One region of the Candidatus Pelagibacter sp. uisw_138 genome, then DNA from elsewhere that is predicted to be linked to it. Evidence: riboswitches for the same ligand, from Rfam matches in the RefSeq annotation. Region 1 holds a riboswitch; the other holds the start of a gene.
The links. Region 1 has a riboswitch for S-adenosylmethionine ahead of AC5YGC_RS06045 (OsmC family protein). Riboswitches for the same ligand answer to the same signal wherever they lie in the genome.
Positions count from the first base shown of each region.

Region 1 (3,402 bases):
TAAAGCGACGTTTCAACTACCGCTTTAGTAGGTGGTTTTTTTGGAAATTTTTCAAATCTAAACCGGGTATTTGAACCATATTGTGCACCCAGCATTTGCTTAAGCACTAAAAAGGAGAAAAGAGATTGTTTAAATTTACAACCCTCTTGTTTAACGTTTTTCAGTTTCTTTTCTCCAATAATTTGGAGAAAAAAAATGACAAAAAATAAATTAACAGAAAGATTAGATCAAGGTCCTGTAATTTGTGCTGAAGGTTTTTTATTTGAAATTGAAAGACGTGGGTACATGGCATCAGGAGAATTTGTGCCAATGGTTTCATTGGACCATCCTGAGGTATTAGAGAATTTGCATAGAGAATTTCAACATGCAGGTTCAGATATTGTTGAAGCTTTTACTTATAATGGACACAGAGAAAAAATGCGTGTTATTGGTAAAGAAGAACTTCTTGAACCTTTAAACCGTTCAGCACTAAAAATTGCTAAAAAAGTAGCACTAGACACACCTAAGGGGTCTAAACCAAATTTAATGGCAGGTAATATTTCAAATTCAAATATTTGGAAACATAATGACCCTCAATCTCAAAAAGCAGTTGAAGGAATGTTTACAGAGATGGTTGGTTGGGCTGTTGAGGAAGGGGCTGATATGTTGATTGGTGAAACTTTTTATTATGCTGAAGAGGCTTACAAAGCTTTAGAGGTAATGAAAAAAACAGGTTTACCAACAGTTCTAACAATTTCTCCAATGGGTGAAAATAAAATGAGAGATGGAAAATCTGTTGTTGATACTTGTAAAGAGCTTGAACAACGTGGAGCCGATGTTGTTGGTTTAAATTGTTTTAGAGGGCCAGCTACAATGTTTCCCTTTTTAAAAGAAATTAGAGAAGCAGTTAAATGTCATGTTGGAGCCTTGCCTATTCCTTACAGAACCAGTGAAGACTTTCCAACATTTTTTAATCTGCCAGACAGAAGTAATTGTGCTTGTCCATCACCACATGGAAGAACGTTTCCAACGGCATTAGATCCACACTTCTGCAATAGATATGAAATAGGTAAATTTGCAAAAGATGCTTATGCATTAGGAGTGAATTATTTAGGAGTTTGTTGTGGAGCAAATCCAATGTTGATTAGGGAAGTTGCTGAGTCGATTGGATTAAAAGTTCCAGCAAGTAAATACAGAGAGAACATGGAAAATCATTTTATGTATGGAAAAAATAAAAGAATTTCAAAACATATGACTGAATACGGAGATAAAGCGTAAATAAATTAAGGAGGGCATTTAACTAAATTGTGCGCCTGACATATGTCGAAGCACTAAAACAGGAGATAAAAAAATGAGTAATAATCTAAAAGAAACAATAAGTAATCTACAGAAGGATTTTATAGCTAATCCAAAAAATGCTGTGGTCCAATATGAAAGCAACTCAATTCTTAAGGAAGGGCTTCAATCTGTGGTTACCCTCAGAGAACATAAATTGATAGTGGATGAACCCAAAAGTTTTGGTGGAAAAGACGAAGGACCCAGTCCAGTAGAGTTAATATTAGCAGCTTTAGCAACGTGTCAGGAGATAACGTATAAAGCTTTTGCTACAGCAGCTGGTATTAATATTGATAGTGTCAGTGTTAATTTGATAGGTACGCTTGATCTTCAAGGTTTTTTAGCTTTAAATAAAAACACTAGACCTGGCTTTCAACACATCTCAGGTACTGTTGATATTAAATCTTCATCACCAAAAGCTGAGATAGATAAATTGATTGATACTGTAAATACACATTGTCCAGTTTTAGACATTTTATCAAAAGGAGTTCCTATTAAATTATTTCAAAAGGTTGCTTCGAGCACTTTTGTTAATAAAGAGCAAACTGAACAAAGAGCAAGCGTTGCTTAAATTATATTAGTTAAGGTCTCATGCTATCTCATGAGGCCTTAATAAGATTGTTTAATTGTTCTAAATTTTTTATTTCATTTTTAGGTTTGTAATCAAGGTTATCAAAAATATTATTATTTCTATTAACCCAAATAGAACTGTAACCATAATTTCCACCACCAGAAACATCCCAAGTATTAGCACTTAAAAATGCAACTTCTTCTTTTTGTATTTTGTATTTTTTAATTGGCATGTCATAAACTTTTGAGTCTGGTTTATAAATGCCAACTTCTTCAATTGAAAAAATATCATCAAATATATTATCTAGATCATTACTCTTCACCAATTCATTAAGAAGAGAAGGTGTACCATTTGAAAGGATACCTAATTTATAGTTTTTTTCTTTAAGTTTTTTTAAAACTTCTGGCACTTCAGGAAAAGGTGAGAGTACCTTATAAAGATTTAATAATTCACTTTTCATTGAAATATCAATTTCAAATGCCTTCATTGATTTATCTAAGCTATCTTCGGTCACTTGCCAAAAGTCTTTGTGTCTATTCATTAGACTTCTAAGCCAAGTGTACTCTAATTGAGTAGTTCGCCAGTAATTAGCAAAGCCTTCCCATTTATCACCAATTTTATCTTTGCATTTTTCTGCAGCAGAATTGACATCAAATAAAGTGCCATATGCATCAAAAATTATTGCTTTAATATTTTTCATAAATTAACTTAACATTAATGAGCAATATTAGATTATTTTTTAAAGAAAGTTTATCACTTAATTTAACTGCAAAACTTGATAAATCACAATCTCACTATGTAAATAAAGTGATGAGAGTTAAAGTTGATGAAGTCTTCTCTTTATTTAATAGCAGTGGAGAGTGGGAAGCAAAAATTTTAAATATTTCAAAAAGTATAGTTGAAGTTAATATTACAAAACAATTAAGACAAAAAGAAAATGTAAAAGAATTGTGGTTAGCTTTTTCACCTATTAAATCAAATTATTTTAATTTTATGATTCAAAAAGCAACAGAGCTCGGTGTTACAAAATTTTTACCAATAATATTTGACAGAACAATTGTAAGAAAAATTAACAAAGAAAGATTAGAAAAAGTAATTATAGAAGCTGCCGAACAGTCCAATCGTATTAATGTTCCATCTATTGAAGATCCTCAACCATTAAAAGATTTTTTAAGTAATGAAAAAATGGATTTAATATTTACCGATTTAAATTCTCAAAATAAAAAATTAGATTTAGAAAAGCTAATTAGTAATCCAACTTGTGTTATTATTGGTCCAGAAGGAGATTTTTCAGAGGAAGAAAGAGGGGAGATTCTTACATTTAAGCACGTTCAGCCAATTAAAATAAATGAAAATATATTAAGATCAGAGACTGCAGTAATTTCAGCTCTATCTATTGTTAGTTATTTGATTAATTGATGGTTTTTAAAAGCTAAAGTGTGATTTTGTCGCAAAATCTAAAGTGTAAATTTTATGAAAGCACTTTATATACTGTTGTAAATGAACAAGTTTTTACT
Region 1 covers NZ_CM183453.2:1,120,519-1,123,920, reverse strand. The annotation lists SAM riboswitch class V at 56-120, shown strand; gene AC5YGC_RS06050 (homocysteine S-methyltransferase family protein) at 196-1,257, shown strand; SAM riboswitch class V at 1,261-1,325, shown strand; gene AC5YGC_RS06045 (OsmC family protein) at 1,331-1,885, shown strand; gene AC5YGC_RS06040 (haloacid dehalogenase type II) at 1,914-2,585, opposite strand; gene AC5YGC_RS06035 (RsmE family RNA methyltransferase) at 2,603-3,304, shown strand; gene coxB (cytochrome c oxidase subunit II) at 3,386-3,402, shown strand, end outside.

Region 2 (3,402 bases), 650 kb from region 1:
CTGGCTATACGATTGGTGGTGTTTCACCAGTAGGTCATTTAAATAAGCTAGAAATTTTTATAGATAAATCTTTAGAAAGGTTTAATGAACTGTTTGCTGCAGCTGGACATCCAAACTGCGTTTTTAAGATTAATTTTAAAAATATTCAAAAAATTACAAATGGAAAAGTTGAAGATATAATTGAATGAGACAGCCTAAATTAATTGACTATACTTTATTAGTAATTTTATCTTTAATATGGGCTTCAGCTTTTTTTAATATAAAAATTGCAACAGAATCCTTTGGTCCAATTACAATTGCTTTCTTAAGAGTTTTTTTTGGATCAATTCCAGTACTATTATTATGTTTTTATAAAAAAATTAAAATAGAAGCTTTTTCAAAAGATTGGTATTGGTTTGCTATAATTGGATTTGTAAATTTAGTGCTGCCATTTTTTTTAATTGCCTACGGTATAAAATCGGTTCAAAGTAATTTAGCAGCAATATTAATGTCAACCACACCATTAAGCTCAACTGTATTAGGGCATTTTTTTACCGAAAATGAAAAATTTAATTTTATTAAAACATTTGGAATATTGATAGGATTTTCAGGAATTATCTATTTATTCTCTGACAATTTTTTAATTAATGATAATAATTTTTTCTCTGCATTAATGATTTTACTTGGATCAACTTGTTATGTCATAGGTGGAGTTTTAACTCTTAAAATTAGTAATAAAAAAAATGAGAATGTAACAGGCTCAATATTAATTTGGGCTATAATAATTTTGATACCCTTAGTTTCTTTTATAGAAAAACCCTGGCATACAATTCCATCAATTGAATCGAGTATTTCAGTTGTTTATCTTGGTTTTGTATCAACAGGTTTAGCATGGTTGCTTAGATTTAGAATTTTGAAAAATAATGGGTTGATATTTCAATCACAAGTTTCTTACTTAATACCTATTTTTGGGATTATCTTAAGTTATATATTTTTAGATGAAATAATTACTGATAAAGTTTTAGTTTCATTGTTAGCGGTATTAGTGGGACTTTATTTTGTAAAAAAAGCAGGAAATAAAAAAACTACTTAAGTTTAGCCATTTCTTTAATATGCGAAGGTCTAGTTTCACAGCAACCACCCAGAATTGTTGCACCAGCTTCTTTAAATTTTTTTGCTATTAAAGCCATCTTTTCTGGTATCAGATCTTCTCTATGACCCAAAAATTCATTTGGGTTTCCTGATTTACTTTTATTAAAAGTATTTGTGTAACCTGACGTAGGTTTTGTTGTAATAAATCCATTGAGTTTAAAACCAAAGGGAACACCTAAACTTTTTATTTCGTTAAGATTTTTTTCATAATTTTCTGGTGATACACAAGAAAGTATTATCCCAAGTAAATTTTTGTGATCTATAGTTGTGATAATTTTAGAAATATTTTCACCACTTGGCAATTTCACACCCTCTGAGATATGAGCTCCAATAAGATAAGGTTTATCAAAGCTTTCTATGGCTTCGATCGCTAATTTAAACTCTCGTACACTGCTTAATACGTCAAAATAAAAAAAATCTATAAAAGGATTAAGCAATTTTGCTTGATCGTAGAAATTTTCTTTAATTTCACTATCAGATCTTGTGTCTGCCTCATAAGTTAAATATTGAGGAGGTAATCCACCAGCAACTAAAACATGAGGGTTTAAATCTTTTGCTTTTTTAGCTATTTCACCAGCTTTAGTATTTAAATACTCAAATTTATCTTCAACACCATTATCCCTTAATCTCATTCTTCTTGTAGTAAATGTTGTTGTTACAATAATTTCAGCACCAGAATTTATAAAATCTAAATGTGTATCAAGCAAAAGCTGATGATATTTTTCCTGCAATAATGCATTAGCACTCCAGAGAGTACCATTTGCTTCTACACCTCTAGCTAATAACTCTTGACCCATTCCCCCATCTAGAACTCTTGTTTCTTTGAAAAAATTTATATCCATCTTTGCTCCTTACTTTTTTAGTGCTTTAGCTTTATGCCAGGTGCACAATATAGTCCAACTACCTTTACCAATTTATTTTATGATTTCCTTTTTAGCAGTTAGTACCTGCAATATGGATCAAATCGGTTATCCTTATTATATAACTAATAAACTGATTAGTAAATCACTTCTTGAATAATATTTTAACATTAAAAGAGAAAGATCTTCTCTCGCCATCAACATTAAAAGGATAAGCAGTGTGCATCAAATAATTTGGAAAAATCAATAGATCCCCTAGTTTTGGGTTTAAATTATAGATACTTTTACTCAAAAAGTTAGTTTGCCCATTAATAAAATCAATAGTTCCATTAGTTTTAAACTTTTTATTTTTAACAAATTTATTTTGATTCATATCTTTTGGGATTTTAAGATAGCCAACTCCTGATAATTGTCCTTCATGATAATGAATAGGATTATATTCATTTTTTAATTGTCTAACTACCCATAGATTAATTATTTTAATTTCTTTAATTTTTTTTACATCAGACTTATTAAGATAAATTTTGATATTTTTTATTAACTCTTTAGATAAACTTTTATTAACTATTGTTTTGGGTATCTTGATTTCATTCTGAATTTGACTTGCCAGTTTAGAGCTATAATCGTTTTTTTTTGATAATTGAGACTTATCAATATGAGCATTTAAAAGGGTAATAATTTTTTTGGATAACTTACCTTTTCCTATAGTTGGACCAAAAGCTCTGAATATTTTCATGTTCTTGTTATAATAATTTAATACCTGCGTTATGCAAACAACTTCAGTCCCATTCGAATAGCGACAAATATGACAAGTGCTGATGTTACCAGAGCCAATATTCTTGCAGGAAAAATTTTAAGATTCAAATAGTTTCCTAATTGACCACCCAATAAAACGAATAAAAATAATGGCCAATAATCAAAAATTCCATTGATTGTTGATGCTTTTGTAAATTGACCAGCAAGTCCCGATAAAGAATTAATTAGTATGAACAATGATGCGGCTGTTGTAATGTTTTTTGCTTTGTCCACTCTAATCAATAACAATATAGGGCTTAAAAAAATACCACCACCAATTCCAACTACACCAGACACAAATCCAATAGATGCACCAATTAATAGGGATAACATTTTTGGTATCTTTTTATAAACTTCAATTTTTTGATCAAAAGACTGAAATTTTATGAGAAGTAGAGCTCCCGCTAATGTTAAGACAGTAAAAAGTAAAATTTCAAAAACCTCTTTATCTATCGATAAAGATCCACCTATGAATGCAAGTGGAACAGATGATATTAGGTACGGGGTAAGTATCTTAACATTGATATTCCCAGCTTTAATATAATTAATACAATTTCCTGATACGACAATAATATTACAAAAGAGCGCAATTACAGGAAAGATCAAGTAAGGAACA
Region 2 covers NZ_CM183453.2:358,682-362,083, forward strand. The annotation lists gene AC5YGC_RS01830 (YbaK/EbsC family protein) at 1-188, shown strand, start outside; gene AC5YGC_RS01835 (EamA family transporter) at 185-1,072, shown strand; gene AC5YGC_RS01840 (homocysteine S-methyltransferase family protein) at 1,065-1,973, opposite strand; SAM riboswitch class V at 1,983-2,046, opposite strand; gene AC5YGC_RS01845 (putative 2OG-Fe(II) oxygenase) at 2,137-2,727, opposite strand; gene AC5YGC_RS01850 (TSUP family transporter) at 2,757-3,402, opposite strand, start outside.
Region 2: another riboswitch for S-adenosylmethionine. It lies ahead of AC5YGC_RS01840 (homocysteine S-methyltransferase family protein); the one in region 1 lies ahead of AC5YGC_RS06045 (OsmC family protein).